2 regions of the Prevotella rectalis genome follow, and region 2 is predicted to be linked to the other one. Evidence: riboswitches for the same ligand, from Rfam matches in the RefSeq annotation. Region 2 holds a riboswitch; the other holds the start of a gene.
What was found. Region 2 has a riboswitch for cobalamin ahead of E0E16_RS09975 (TonB-dependent receptor plug domain-containing protein). Riboswitches for the same ligand answer to the same signal wherever they lie in the genome.
Positions count from the first base shown of each region.

Region 1: another riboswitch for cobalamin. It lies ahead of E0E16_RS07205 (hypothetical protein); the one in region 2 lies ahead of E0E16_RS09975 (TonB-dependent receptor plug domain-containing protein).

Region 1 covers NZ_LR027821.1:14,618-22,656, forward strand. The annotation lists gene E0E16_RS07180 (tetratricopeptide repeat protein) at 1-1,611, opposite strand, end outside; gene E0E16_RS07185 (ABC transporter substrate-binding protein) at 1,675-2,568, opposite strand; gene radA (DNA repair protein RadA) at 2,630-4,009, shown strand; gene E0E16_RS07195 (glutaredoxin) at 4,174-4,470, opposite strand; gene E0E16_RS07200 (GatB/YqeY domain-containing protein) at 4,561-4,998, opposite strand; cobalamin riboswitch at 5,615-5,795, shown strand; gene E0E16_RS07205 (hypothetical protein) at 5,977-6,651, shown strand; gene E0E16_RS07210 (sensor histidine kinase) at 6,920-8,039, shown strand, end outside.
Region 2 covers NZ_LR027822.1:382,349-390,387, forward strand. The annotation lists gene tsf (translation elongation factor Ts) at 1-799, opposite strand, end outside; gene rpsB (30S ribosomal protein S2) at 908-1,762, opposite strand; gene rpsI (30S ribosomal protein S9) at 1,959-2,345, opposite strand; gene rplM (50S ribosomal protein L13) at 2,355-2,819, opposite strand; cobalamin riboswitch at 3,470-3,679, shown strand; gene E0E16_RS09975 (TonB-dependent receptor plug domain-containing protein) at 3,840-5,852, shown strand; gene E0E16_RS09980 (YncE family protein) at 5,864-7,018, shown strand; gene E0E16_RS09985 (cell surface protein) at 7,015-8,039, shown strand, end outside.

The sequences.
Region 1 (8,039 bases), on a different contig from region 2:
TTTCCGCTTGTGAAGTTTCACCTGCACAAAAGCCTGCAAAACGTTGTATGTCAGCTTATCGGAGTGAAACGTAGAGAGTAGTTTTTCCACGTCTTCATATCGTTTTTTCATATAGAGCAGTTGTGCCATCGTGAGTTTTTGTTCCTCCCAATCCCTGCCTTCGAAGCTCAAGTTGTCGTAGATGAGCCATCGTCCCTTGGGCAAATCCGCGAAAGGGTCGGCAATATCGTGTTGCGATGCCTGTTTTATTTTGAAAAAACGATAGAGGTCTTGCAGATAGCCACCGAGAAGATGGTTTCCGTCTGCCGTTGTTTGCTCATCGGAGTTAAATCCCATCGCATCGGACGACAGCATGGCTTCCATCATGTCGGGCGAGGCTTTGTCGAGCATCATCGACAAGGAGAGTGCCAACGAGTATTTGTCCGACTCGCAGAAGTTGCTCCGCTCGCGCACCAATCTCAGCAGTTGTTCGCCGTGGGGCTTCGCTTTCACGGTTTTCAGTGCGGGATGTTCTTCCGAGAAGGGGGTAAACCAGTTTGAGAGGTCGTTGAAGAAGGGATAATGTTTCAGCTGCCGAAATCCGCAGAAATAGATGTCGGCTCCTTTCTTCTGCATATCCATCATCCTTTGAATGTTTTCCTCGAGTATTTCCATCTTCTCCTCATCGGCGTTGGGATTCATGATGTTCTCCAAGGGGTCGGCTTCCGACTCCGAAAGTCCAAAGTTCTTCATGTCGATGGGAGCATTTTTAATCAGGTTGGGCATGATGTCGCGTTGTATTTTCTCTCCATCCCGCTCCGCTTCCCTACAGTTGAGCAACCGCAGTTGAAGGTCGGTCAGCTCGGCGATGAGGTCGGGTTGTGCCATGATGGGTTCCAAGGCTTTCTGTTTCTCATCGGCGTAGAACGGAAGGTCGTTGGCGACGAGTGTCCAGCCCACCAAAGCGCGTTTTCCTACCCCCTCGTCGTTCGCGTGGAGACAGGTATGGACGAGCGTTCGGTATTTGCCCATGTCGAAAAGGTTGAGGGATGAGAGTGTTACGGCTGCCACCATGACCTGCTGATCGAGCGCGTCTATGGTGGGAGTGGTGAGCAGGTCGGAATAGAAATCTTCGTCCGACTTGTTCCATTGTGGCGACACCAAAAGGGCGCAAAACAAGCGATTGAGAAACTGCTGATGCCGCGTGTGAAGTTCGTCTGCCTTCTGTTGTCTTACGGTGCCTGCTTCCAGCGACAGCATTGCCACGTCGGAGACGAATCCTTCGAGTATGGTTCTCAGGAAATCGGGGCTCATGTTGAGCCGATTGGCTGTGCGATGGGCTTCAATGAAGGTGGGAAGGTTGCCACATTGCCAACTGAGCAACAAGTCGGCTGCCACCTTGTACAGACGTTTCACGAGCGATTGATAGAATTGTTTGCGTTGTGGGTCGGCGAAGCCTCTCAGAAAGAAGTTGCCCATGAGCTGAAAATCGTGCAGAATGTCCTGAAACTCGTCATGACCGACGAGCGATGGTTTTGCGTCATAGATGCTCCTGACGAGCGCGAGGGCATTTCCCAAATTGCAATTGCGGAGCGATGCCTCGACTTCGGAAAGTTTTTTTTCTACGTTCACTGTGCTTGTTGTGTTAAGGGGTGGTGAGCCGGTTGCATGATCAATGTTGGAGTGTCGGACTTTTCAGGGTCGTTGTGCTTTCAGGATGTCTGCAGGACGTGGACTGACGATGCGTTTAAATGTTGTTTTCGGCAGAGAATCAACCACTTTTGCGTTTACTTTCATGTATTTCTCGATGAGTGCTCCATAGTATTTCACACCTTTTTTGTTTATCAGTTCCACAGCCTTGTCGTATGCTTGTTGAAAGGCTTCCTGTTTGGCGATATCCGATTCTCCCACGAGGGCTATGACGCCGGGCACGAAGGCTTCATCGGAAGAATCGTAGAGCACCCTGTCGCCTCGCAGTCGGGCCAGGGTGGATTGTGGTTCGGTGAGCCATGCGGCATCCAACAAGTTGTTTTCCAGCATTTTTTGCCTTGTTATGACGTTGTTGATTTGCACTTTGTACACGGCATACTTTGGTTTTCCGAGTTTGATTACTCTTGCGGTGAGGTAATCGGTGATGGAGAAACGCGTCATGGCGACATACTTGTCGGCGAGGTCGGATGGTTTCTTCACTTCCGATTGCTTATTTGCCATGAGCTGCCACACGGCGTTGGTCTCCGTGAGGTAAATCAGCGGCACGTGCCGCCTGCGTTTCAGTCTTTCGCCGCGTATCAGATCGGTAACGGAAGCTTGCACGCTGCCTCCTGCCATTGCCGTGTCGCAATCCATCTGTGAGGTAAAGGCGAGCAGCCGAACATCTACTTTAGTTGTATCGTATAACAAACTGTCTTTCAACAGATAAATGGGAAGACAATCCAACGTGGGCAATACTGCCACCTTGAATGCTTCCCGATAGGCTTGTTGCTGTCTGAGGTTGTGCTGTCGCCGGTCGATTGCCTTTTCTTTCTCCGACTTTCCGCATGCCGCGATGAGGAAGAGGAGTGCGACAGCCCAAAGATAGTATCGTTTCATATCCTGCAAAAGTAAACATAAATTTTGTAACAAGGAAAAATATTCTTACTTTTGTCGCATCATGGCAAAGGACAAGATTGCTTACGTCTGCGAGAACTGCGGACAGGAGAGTACGAAATGGATTGGAAAATGTCCGAGTTGCGGACAATGGAACACGTTTAGGGAGATACGCATTGCCGGCGATGCGGGGCGAAATGCCATCAACGGGTTGGGCAATGCTTTTGCGCCGAATGGCAAGACATGTGGAGCGCAAAGGCTTTCGAGCGTGTCTTACACTGCGGAGAAGCGCATCGACCTGACCGACCCTGAGCTGAACCGGGTCTTGGGGGGCGGTTTGGTGCCCGGAAGCATGGTGCTGCTTGGTGGCGAGCCGGGCATTGGCAAGAGTACGCTCACGCTGCAAACCGTGTTGCGCACCAATCGCCGCGTGCTCTATGTCAGTGGCGAGGAGAGTCCGCAGCAAATCAAGATGCGTGCGGAGCGTATTGCCGGCAACATTCCCGACTCTGTGCTCATCCTGTCGGAGACTTCGCTTGAGAAAATCATCGACAGCATCAGGCAAACGCAGCCGGAGCTGTTGGTCATCGATTCCATACAGACCATTGCCACGGAGACGGTGGCAAGCAGTGCGGGAAGCATCAGTCAGATACGCGAGAGTGCTGCCCTCTTGCTGCAGCTGGCAAAATCGGTCAATCTTCCCGTGTTGCTCATCGGACATATTAATAAGGAGGGGTCGATAGCCGGTCCGAAGGTGTTGGAGCACATCGTGGACACCGTCATACAGTTCGAGGGCGACCGACATCATCTCTATCGCATTCTGCGAAGCATCAAGAACCGATTTGGTTCCACTTCCGAACTGGGCATCTATGAGATGCGGCAGGACGGACTGCGACCGGTGGAAAATCCGTCGGAGCTGCTTCTCACCGAAGCGCGCCGCGACTTGTCGGGCATTGCCGTGTCGAGTGCCATCGAGGGGATGCGCCCCTTTCTTGTGGAGACGCAGGCTTTGGTTTCCACGGCTGCCTACGGCACGCCCCAACGTTCGGCAACGGGGTTCGACCAACGCCGTCTGAACATGTTGCTTGCCGTATTGGAAAAACGGGTGGGCTTCAAATTGGCTCAGAAAGACGTGTTTCTCAACATTGCCGGCGGACTGCGCATCACCGACACGGCAATGGACTTGAGCGTCATAGCCGCCGTGTTGTCCTCGAATGTCGATACACCCATCGATGCAAGTTGGTGCATGGCGGGCGAGGTGGGGCTGAGTGGCGAGGTGCGCCCCGTGAACCGCATGGAACAACGCATAGCCGAAGCCGGAAAATTGGGCTTCGGGCACATCATCATTCCCGGAAACAACGCCTCGGGACTTCCCTCCGACAAGACCATAACTCTCCACCCCGTTGCGAAAGTGGAGGAAGCTCTGCGCCTGCTCTTTGGTTGAACATCGCAAAGCCATGCCGGCATGTCGGCATGGCTCTTTCGCGACTTACCTCATAAAATCTCGTGGCGGTTGATACGCCGAAACCTGCCAACGTCTGCGCACGCGCCATGTTGCCACGACAAGGCAAACGCGTGGCGTAAGTCAAGACGCGGGGAAGCAATTCGTCAGCAACCGCTGCCGTCCAGACCGCACGATGCGCCTTCCTCGGGCATGGGTTCCAATCCCACTTCGACAGATTGCAACGTTACGCTGCCGTCCTCTCGCACGTAACAGGGGATGCCCACGTCGCCCACTTTCCTCGCTTCGGCGAAAGCCGGGTGAGCGTCGCGCAGTCGCAAAAACTCCTTTAGGTTTCTCACGTGTGCGCCAATGTCCACAATCTCGAAATTCGCGTTGCCCTCCACTTGTTTCTCCACGTGGGAGCAGTGCGGACAAGTCGGCATGACATACATCTTTATCATTTTCTTTTCCTTTCTTTTTTTTATTCTTCGGACAAGCGATGGTTCGGTTTTCGCCAAAGTCTTTCCTTTCCTCCCCTGCCCTTTTGTTTTCTAATTGAGCAATCCGCGCACAATGCCCGCCAACGTCTTGCCGTCCGCCATGGGGAGTTGTGCCTTCACCTCTTTTATGATAATTCCCATGTTTGCCTCGGGACGTGCCTCAATGACCGATTTTGCGCAAGCCGTGAGCTCCTCCTCCGTGGGCACGGCAGGCAGAAACCCGCTGATGATGTCGAGTTCCTTGCGTTCCTTCTCTGCCAGTTCCGGTCGGTTCGCTTTGTTGTATTGTGCAATGGCATCTTGGCGTTGCGCCACCATTTTCTTCAGAATGGCGAACTCCTTTTCTTCGTCCATCTCTTTTCCTGCCCCCTCTTTGGAAGTGTTATACTTGAGAAACTCTGTCTTGATTAGTCGGAGCACGTCTCTCTTGTCATTTTCATGAGCTTTCATCGCATTGCGAATCAACTCGTCAATCTGTGCGTGAATCATATCTTTTTTGTTATATATATATGGTTTATAATTTCCATTTGTCCCTTCCGTGCACTTTTCGGAAGCATCATGAAAGATATAGCAATATCTGTACCAATCATTCGCGTGGCGAAATTATGACAAAACCATCGAAAGCATCCACCGGTCGGCAATACGTATGCAGGCATTGAACAGGCGTTGCAAAACATTTCACAACCATTTTTTCTTCCATTGCAACGGATGGGACAAAGTTTGCCAAACCATTTCGCGACACAATGACGAAGTGGGAACGAGAGGAAAAAATTTTACACATTAAAGGAAATTGTGAGGATTGCAAGCCATTGAAATACAAGCGTTTGGAAATCATGTTCCAAAAGCTCACCTTTTGCAATGCGAAAGCTCACCTTTTGTTCTCCATTTGCTCACCTTTTACCATCCAAAAGCTCAGCCTTCAAGTTTCGGTAGGATATATTCTTTTACAAAATCCGTGTGCGCAGGCAGGTTTTCGCCCGTGGTTCAAAAGCGAAAAACACCCTTTTTTTGTGTTTTAGTGATGCCCAGCAAAGAAACGCTTGTAACAAATACACACTTTTTTCATTTTTTTTCTGTTTTCTCTTTGTGGTTCAAAAAATATTCTTACCTTTGCAACGAATTTGGTTCGCGACAGCGATTAAAAGGGAATTGGGTGTGAATCCCAAACAGTCCGGCTGCTGTGAGTTGTCTTTGTGGGCACAAACCATAACCACTGAACAAGGTTCGGGAAGGGGTTTGTGAGCAGACAACAAAGTCAGAAGACCTGCCTTATTTCATTCCGCTTCACGAAAAGCCTCCGGGGTTAGGCTGAGAAGTTAGAAATCAACATACATCAATACCCATAACGAAAATGGCAGGCTGCCGTTGTTCGTTGATATTGCTTGTGTGGATTGTCCTTTCGCGACAAAGAACGCACCCAACGATCTTGGGAGGGGCAGCCGAACACAAGAATGAAAAAAACGAAGCATGAAGCCTATATATAATGGTATGAACCAAAGACCACATCTGTTTTTGCCAACGATGCTGCGCATCGGCGGATGGATTGTCCTCGCGACGAAAGCAACGGCAGAGAGCCGACTTGCCCCCTTCAGCAAACAAGAAGTGGGAAGCGGGAAATCATCGGTCGAAGATGGCGCGCTCACCACACGGCTGAAGAGCAACACCGGGAAATTCGGATTCACAACCAACAACACGCACAACCAAGTGGCACTCGCCACCTTATATTATAGCAAGGATTCCAATACTTTTTCAACCACAAAAAAACTCGGAGAGGCGGACGTAACCAACAACGCCTTTGAAATTACCACTACTGAACCCCTCGCACTCGTTGAGGGAAACAACCTCTTCCGGTTGGCTTGCGACACAGAAGAGAACGTTGCCGACGGACAAAAAATCGACGCCACGCTGACGCTCGTTCAGCTCAGCGATGGCGTCCATGCCGCGGAAACGGAAGAAAACCCGGAGGGCTGCCGCACGATGAAGACCATCATCGTGGCAAGTGTAAACCTTGAGAACGGAAACACCATCGTGAAGAATGTTACCCAAGGCAGCAAGGTGAGCCTTTACACCACATCAGAAGTATTAGTAAATAAGTATATTGTAGATGTTAATCATGCTGTACAATTTCCGTGTACAGCGTAAGGTATTTTCATATCGAAGATTGATTCAGGAAAAAAGAATTATGAGTAAAAGTATTGTTGTGAAATAATACAAATCTTTAATTCCTCTTTTCAACAAAAGCCGGGCATCGCGATGACGCCCGGCTTTTTCCGTTTCATGTCCGCACAGGCAACGCTCCCTGCTTTGCGGACGATGTTTTCTCCACACGACACATTCCCAGCCCCGGCGCGTATAATAATCCCGCCTGTCTTGCAATAAATCGGGATGCCACTCGTTATCAATGAGAATTATGCAGTGGACAGATCACATACGACGCATCAAGATCGGGCTGGTGGTGATGGCAATTGTCATCGCGGTGGCATCATTGGCGGCATCGAGTTTGCTCACGAAGGACTTGGCACAGCAAGAGCGCAGCCGGATGGAGGTATGGGCGGAGGCAATGCGCGCGCTTAGTCAGGCAGACGAGAACACCGACTTGGCATTGGTGCTGAAGGTGCTCAATGAAAACAACACCATCCCGGTCATCGTCCTCGACAACCGCAACCGCGTAACCGACTTCAGGAATGTCCGCCTCAAGGCAGAGAGTAAGGCCGACAGCATGCGTCAGGTGTCCGCCCTGGCACAACAGTACATGGAGGCACGGCAATTCATAAAGATTCCATTGTCGGCGGGACGGCGCGACGTCATAGTGGTTTGCTATGACGAGTCGATGATATTGAAGCGTTTGGCGATTTATCCTTATGTGCAATTGGGCATGGTCGTCGTGTTTGTCGTCTTGGCCATTTTCGCCCTCCTGACCCTCAAACGTTCCGAGCAGAACAAGATTTGGGTGGGATTGAGCAAGGAGACTGCCCACCAATTGGGCACCCCCATCTCGTCGTTGATGGCATGGACCACCATTTTGCGAGAGACCTATCCCCACGATGCACTTCTCCCGGAGATGGACAAGGACGTGAAGCGTTTGCAACTCATTGCCGACCGCTTTTCAAAAATCGGCTCCAAGCCCGAGCCCGTGCCCTCGTCGCTCAACAATGTGCTCGAACATGTGGTGGATTACATGGACAAGCGCACCTCGAAGCACGTCAGAATCGCTTTGGAAGTTCCCAATCATGAAATTATCGTCAGGATGAACGCCTCCCTCTTCGAGTGGGTGATTGAAAATCTCTGCAAGAATGCCGTCGATGCCATGAAAGGAGAAACCGGCACCATCACCTTGCACGTTGAGGAAACCGCCGGCGAAGTCAGCGTGGAGGTCAGCGATACGGGCAAGGGAATCAGAAAGAAAGATGTAGGCAACGTCTTCCGACCGGGCTTTACCACAAAACATCGCGGATGGGGCTTGGGACTCAGTCTTGCCAAACGCATCGTAGAAGAATATCACCATGGGAAAATCTACGTGAAGTCGTCGG
Region 2 (8,039 bases):
TCTCCGCACCCACAGTCTTCTTGATTTCGAGTGCTTTGTCGGCGTCCTCACGAGTCAGCCAACCTTTATTGATGTTCGACTCAATGTGCTCTTCGCTATCAACGAGGTTGGCATTGATGCCGGCTTTTTTGATAGCCGAGTTAACAGCTTTCTCCACCTGCTCTTCCTTTGTTTTTTCAACAGCCACCTTGTATTCCTCATCTTTTAACGATTGTGGAACGGAAGCCTCATCGAGAGCCACCGGTTTCATGGCAGCCACCTGCATGGCAATCTTGTGAGCCGCATCCTCATTATTACCACTTAGCTGAACGATGGTGGCAAGCGTGTGTTTGCCCATGTGGTCATAGACAGAAAGGTTATCACCCTCTATGAAGTTATAACCATCCAGTTCCATCTTCTCACCCGTGATGCCGGAACGCTGCTGAACGGTGCTTGCGGCATCCTCGCCGTTCGCCAATTTCAATGCCTTCACCTCATCGAGAGATTTAGCCTTAGCTGCAACCGCAGCGTCGAGAATTTCACGAACCATATCGACAAAATCCTTACCATTGGCAACGAAATCGGTCTCACACTTAACAGCCACCATAGCAGCAAAGCCATCAACAGCTTTCACGAGAACGCAACCATTGGAAGTCTCTCGGTCGGAACGTTTTGCAGCGATTGCCAAACCACGTTCGCGGAGCAAATCTTTTGCCTTGTCGAAATCGCCCTCTGCCTCGGTAAGAGCCTTCTTTACATCTGCAAGACCGGCACCGGTCATGGCGCGGAGCTTCTTAATATCATCAATAGATACAGCCATATTCTTTTTTTTCTTTAGATTTATAATTAAAAAATGTGGGCGTTGATGAGCGGTACCAAGTCGCCGACGACTCGCCATCGTTCACCAATGCCCAAAATATTACTCTTATTATTCGGCAGCGGGAGCTTCCTCTTCCTTTGTGGGAGCTTCTGCGACTGTTTCTTCCGCAACGGCTTCCGCCTTAGCTTCTTTCACAGCTTTGCGAGCACGTTTGGGTTTTGCCTCAGCAGCCTCTTCAGCCTGTTCTGCGGCAGCTTTCTCGTCAGCCTTTTCAGCCTTACGTTCTTCAAGACCTTCAGCGATGGCAGCACAGCACGCATCGAGAATTACCTCTACGGAGTCCTTTGCATCATCGTTTGCCGGAATTACGTAGTCGATATTACGAGGGTCGGAGTTCGTATCCACGATACCGAACACAGGAATGCCCAAGCGAGTTGCCTCCTTTACGGCAATGTGTTCTTTCATTACATCAATAACGAAGAGAGCCGATGGCAGGCGGGTAAGATCGGAAATGGAACCAAGGTTCTTTTCCAACTTAGCACGCTGGCGTGAAATCTGCAAGAGTTCGCGTTTGGAGAGGTTAGAGAAAGTACCGTCATTCATCAACTTATCGATGTTCGTCATTTTCTTAATAGCCTTGCGAATGGTGGGGAAGTTGGTAAGCATACCACCGGCCCAACGCTCGTTCACGTATGGCATATTAACCGATGCTGCCTTCTCAGCAACAACGTCCTTAGATTGTTTTTTAGTAGCGACGAACAAGATCTTCTTTCCGCTCTTGGCAATACCTTTGAGTGCTTCAGCAGCCTCATCCACTTTAGCCACTGTCTTGTGAAGATCGATGATATGGATGCCGTTACGTTCCATATAAATATATGGCTTCATAGCCGGATTCCACTTGCGATGTAGGTGACCGAAATGACAGCCAGCCTGCAATAATTGGTCAAAATTTGTTCTTGACATGTTTTTTCTTTTTGTTTGTTTACTTTCTTTTTAATTCTTTCTTGGCGAATAAGCTTCGCCAGGCTTTGTTAGAATCAACCGATGAGTAGTCCCCGATTTGGAATCTCATCTGTTTAGATACTAAACCGCAATTGAATTGTATGCCGTGAAAAGCCGAAAAGTTGCATTCGACATTTGGCGGATACGCTTCAAAAGATTAACGCTTACTGAACTGGAAGTGAGCACGTGCCTTGGGCTGACCCGGTTTCTTGCGCTCAACCGTGCGACTGTCGCGTGTCAAGAATCCATGATCTTTCAAGTTCTTCTTATCCTCCGGGTTAATCTCCACAAGTGCGCGGGCAATGGCGAGGCGAAGTGCCTGACTCTGACCGGTAAAACCGCCACCATAGAGATTTGCCTTTATATCGTACTGACCTTCTACACCGAGCAACTGCAAGGGCTGTTTCACAACGTATTGCAGAATAGCCGATGGGAAGAATTCCGTTAAATCTTTCTTATTGATTATAATTTTGCCGGTACCTTCAGAGAGGTAAATACGAGCTACAGAGCTCTTACGGCGTCCAACTGTATTAATAACTTCCATCTTTACCTTTTATTTATACTGGTTAATATCAATCGACTGTGGCTTCTGTGCCTCAAGTCCGTTGAGTTCGGAGCCTTCAATCACATAAAGGTTGTCCAACAAATGGCGACCGAGACGTCCCTTTGGCAACATACCCTTAACGGTGTGACGAAGCATTTTATCCACACCACCTTTGCGAGTGCGAAGTTGGGCGGGCGTATTGAAGCGCTGACCGCCGGGATAACCGGTATAACGAGTGTAAAGTTTATCCGTTTCTTTCATGCCGGAGAAAACTACTTTTTCCGCGTTGATAATGATTACATTGTCTCCGCAATCCACATGCGGAGTAAAACTTGGCTTGTACTTTCCGCGAAGCAGCTTGGCTACCTTAGAGCAGAGACGACCTACGATTTGGTCGGTAGCATCAACTACAACCCACTCTTTCTTGGCTGTTTCCTTGTTTACGGAAATAGTCTTGTAACTTAAAGTGTCCATTTCTAAATTTAAATTTTTACTACTAAAAAACGTTTTTGTTTGTTGCGCGGACGATTCTCTAACCGTGCGGCTCGGCCAAAAGCCATCACTATTAACACACCCACGCTGAGGGCTCTAAGAACGCCCTCGGAAATAATCGGTCTGCAAAATTACTCATTTTATATACCAGAATCCATAACATCAGGGATTAATTCTATATATTTATCATTATTTAACATAAACATCATTTTTTAACTATTCTCAACAGGCATAACATTATCATATAAAACAACTATCCGGCACATTTACCACCGACATCCCACGTCGTAATTTTGTCTATCATGAGCCGATGGAAAACGCTACGTGAGCAATAGGTCAGCAATGACGATGCAAAAGCTAACCTTTTGGCACTCGTTTGATGACCAAATGGAGTCCAAAAGCTAACCTTTTGAAAAGCAGTTGCTAACATACTGGTTTACAATCAATTACAAACCGTGTTTCAAAACCTTGTTTTTCTATTCGTTTTATCGCCAAAAGCAGCGTAGAGCGATACTACAATCCAACCATCGAGAACAGGCATCCGCTACCCTCCTCATGATTTTGCAAGACACAGAAAAATGAGCCTACATTTCAAAATGTCCTCGTTATTTTTCCGCATTTACTTGATATTTATTACCTTTGCACCTGTGAATGAACCGCAACAAGCATAAAGATGCCACGAGCTATGCGGTTAAAGGGAATCCGGTGTGAATCCGGAATAGTGCCTGCTGCTGTAAGTCCTAATTATTATCGCTGCACAAAGCCATTGATTGCACCAACAACTGAGAAGGAGCAGAGAGATAGGGATAAGTCAGAATACCTGTTCACCAATCAAGAAAGCTGCCGCGGGTTTCGGTTAGAGCAACAGCAAATAGTATTTTCACTAACAATTTCTGTTTCTTTATTTGACTACTTGTAGTACGCTTTGATTTTGCCACAGCTGAAATTCGCACTCACACCTCGCGGAAGTACAGTTTGTCGCATTCAATTAAGAATATATATATGTATAGAAGAGGTCTTTTACTGATTATTTTTTTTAGTATCGCATTAGGAGGAATTGCTCAAAACGAGATCAAGACAAAGAGTAAATTGGACAGCCTTCATCACTTGGAGGAGGTTACCATTGTCGCCAATTATGTGCAAAAAACAGTCGTTCCATCGCAGCAACTTAACGGAAAGGAATTGCGCAACATGAACTCTCTAAATGTTGCTGACGCCTTACGCTATTTCTCTGGTGTACAGTTGAAAGACTATGGCGGTGTCGGTGGTATCAAAACCATCAACATCCGAAGCATGGGCACCAACCACATGGGAATATCCTACGACGGCATTCAACTGGGAAATGCGCAGAACGGACAGATAGACTTGGGGCAATTCTCACTCGACAATATAGAGTCCATCTCGCTCTATAACGGTCAGAAAAGCGACATACTACAAGCAGCTAAAGATTTCGGTTCGGCTGGTTCTGTGTATATACGAACAAGAGTTCCGGTGTTTGCCCACAAAGAGAGCTATCATGCACGGGGAACCATACGCATAGGTTCATCTGACCTCATCAATCCTTCGGCACTCGTAGAGCTTAAGCTCAACGAGAGGCTGAATGCTCAGCTCAGTACGGAGTGGATAAACGCAAGCGGCAAATACAAGTTTCGCTATCGCCGCGTAAATCCTGCTGGCGAATTGGCCTACGACACCACCGCAATACGACAAAACGGAGACATCAACGCTACTCGTCTGGAACTCAACCTGAACGGACGTACCAACCATGGCGACTGGCATGCGAAACTATATAACTACAACTCCGAACGTGGAGTTCCCGGTGCAATTGTAAACAATGTTTGGCGCAGAGGCGAGCGCATTTGGGACACCAACTCATTCGCACAATTCAGCTTCAACCATACCATCAATAAATTTACAACACTGAACCAAGGGAAATACTCATTCTATCGTACCCACTACGTAAACAACGATGACAAACAGATAAAGATAGACAACCTCTACAAACAGCGGGAAGTTTACTTTTCGTCAGCCAACATGTATTCTTTCCTTCCGGAGCTGAAAGCCTCTGCCAGCTATGACTTCCAATGGAACTCGCTCGATGCGAACGTTTATGGTTTTGCGAAACCTACCAGACAAACCCACATGCTGTCATTGGCAGCAGCCTATCATTTAGATTGGATAAAATTACAGGCAAGCGGTTTGGCGACTTATATCCACGATGCACTCGACGGTCAGGAAGCTCCAAGCGATAAATTTGTGTTCACACCTGCCGTGATTATGGCCATCCACCCATTCAAGTCGAAGGATTTCTCTTTCCGTCTGTTCTACAAGAAAAGTTTCCGTATGCCCACATTCAACGACCTTTATTATGCTGACATGGGAAACTCTAAACTGAACCCCGAACACGTAACCCAATACAATGTAGGAATGCTCTACGAGCACCAGTCGCCGGAACGATTCTTCACCAATCTTCGTTTCAGCGTTGATGCGTATTATAATAAGGTGAAAGACAAAATCGTGGCTTATCCCAAAGGGCAACAGTTCCGTTGGACAATGCTGAACCTTGGCGAGGTGGAAATCAAAGGTATTGACGCTTCTGCCCAAGCAACTATCAATCCCATCAAAGACCTTTATCTCACGCTGCGCACCCAATACACCTACCAACATGCAATCGATGTCACCAATCCCGCTGACAACTATTACCGGGACCAGATTCCTTATATTCCACACCATTCGGGTAGTGCCATCTTCAATGCAGAGTACAAAGGTTGGAACTTGAACTATAGTTTCATTTATGTGGGCGAACGCTACAACCAGCAAGAAAACATTCGCTACAATTACACACAACCGTGGTACACAAGCGATGTATCTCTTTCAAAGACTTTCAGAATAAGGAACGTGAACATGCGGGGATTGTTGGAAGTCAATAATCTATTCTCGCAAGATTATGATGTCATTATCAACTATCCAATGCCCAAGCGCAACTATCGGTTCACTGTAATGGTGGAAATCTAACATAAAAGACTATGAAGAAATTTTGGTTTATCATGATATTAGCGATGTTCGTATTCTACTCTTGCAGAGAGGACGAATTGGTAGTGCCCACCGAATACGACATCATCAATGATCCACCTCTTCCGAACAGCAAAGTGCGCGGTTTCTACCTTGTGAACGAAGGAAACATGGGAAGCAACAAATGCACCTTGGATTACTTCGATTATCAGACAGGACTCTACGCACGTAATTTCTACGCGGAACGAAATCCTAATGTCATCAAGGAATTAGGAGATGTGGGAAACGATATACAAATATACGGCTCAAAGCTCTATGTTGTGGTCAATTGCTCACACAAGGTTGAGGTATTGGACGCTCGTACAGGTGTCAGGATAGGGCAAGTAAACATCCCCAACTGCCGCTATATCAGGTTTTACAAGGGTGCGGCGTATGTCAGCGCATACGTCGGACCGGTACTCATCGACCCTACAGCACCCAAAGGCGCAGTATATAAGGTTGATACGACTTCTTTGGCGGTGAAAGCAAAAGTGACTGTGGGATATCAACCTGAAGAAATGGAAATAATCGATGACTATATGTATGTTGCCAACTCCGGAGGATACCGCCCACCTGTTTACGACAATACTGTGTCGGTCATACAAATGGAGGACTTCAAACAAGTTCAACAGATACCTGTGGGCATCAACCTCCACCGACTGAAGAAAGACAAGTACAAGAAACTGTGGGTAACTTCTCGTGGTAACTACGAGAATGTGCCTTCACGTCTCTTTGTCCTGACCAAAAGACCGGGCTACAATCAGATGATTGTTACCGATACCATACCGGTAGCATGCTCAAACATGGCTTTCTATGGAGATTCCCTTTATTATTATGCAACTGAATGGAACAACTACACCCAGAAAAACACAATAAATTATGGAATCATCAACATAAAGACCAAGAAAGTGGTGAGCAAGAACTTCATCACCGATGGAAGCGAAAAAGACATCACAATCCCCTATGGCATAGCCATTCACCCGGAGACGGGCGATATTTTCGTCACCGATGCTAAGAATTACGTGTCGTCCGGTACGCTCTATTGTTTCGACCGGAATGGCAAACGAAAATGGAGTGTCCGCACCGGGGATATACCTGCACACATTTGTTTTTTAAAGACTCGAAAATGAACAAAATAAAACTATATCTCATAACTATTCTCTGCGCAACCTTTTCGTTCTTCATGACAGGCTGTACGGAAGACCCTGCTATGGTGAATCTCGGAATAGATGACACGTATTACATCTATAGAATGCAGAAATTGGGACTCCATTCGGAGTTTACCGGCGAAGAATACAAGTGGACGCTACACCTGCCCGATGGCAGAGACTCGCTCTTAAGTACTCAACGTGACTATATTTTCCTTGCAAAAGACGAGGGAAAATACAAGATAACTTTTGAAGTCATTGATCCAAACACCCCCTACCACCACGATTTTGAAGTAAACGTGATGCACGAGGAAGTAGAATACAGCCGCTATATTAGCCATGTTTATGAGTATATGCCGGCCCCGGGACAATTTGTAAATTATATTCCCGAATATTTAAATGGGGACAATGCAGAGGCTATGCGCATCAGAGCGGAAGAAAGCATTACAGGAAAGAACGATGTATTGGTATCCTTAGGAGGCTTTGGAGGATACATCATATTTGGGTTTGACCATACTGTAGTGAATGTTCCTGATGCGTTAGACTTTTATATCCAAGGCAATGCCTTTTACGAGCTTATTGAACCGGAAAAGAAGGGCGGGTCATGCGAGCCCGGCATCGTAATGGTCTCCTACGACACCAACATGAATGGAAAACCTGACGATGAATGGTACGAACTGGCGGGTAGCGAGTATTATAAACCCACAACCATTCATAACTATTCCATCACTTACACACGACCTGATCCAAACAAGAAACCGGTGAAAGACGACTCTGGCTTCCTGACCGATTTGACATACGTGCCGTGGACAGATTCAGAGGGGAAGAGTGGCTATATTGCCAAAAACAGCTTCCATACCCAACCATATTTCCCACAGTGGGTTGCCAACGATCAACTGACATTTACCGGCACGCGACTGCCAAACAATGCAGTGGACAAGAGTGGGCAAGGCAGATACTACGTACTCTATTCCTACGAATGGGGATACGTGGATAATCACCC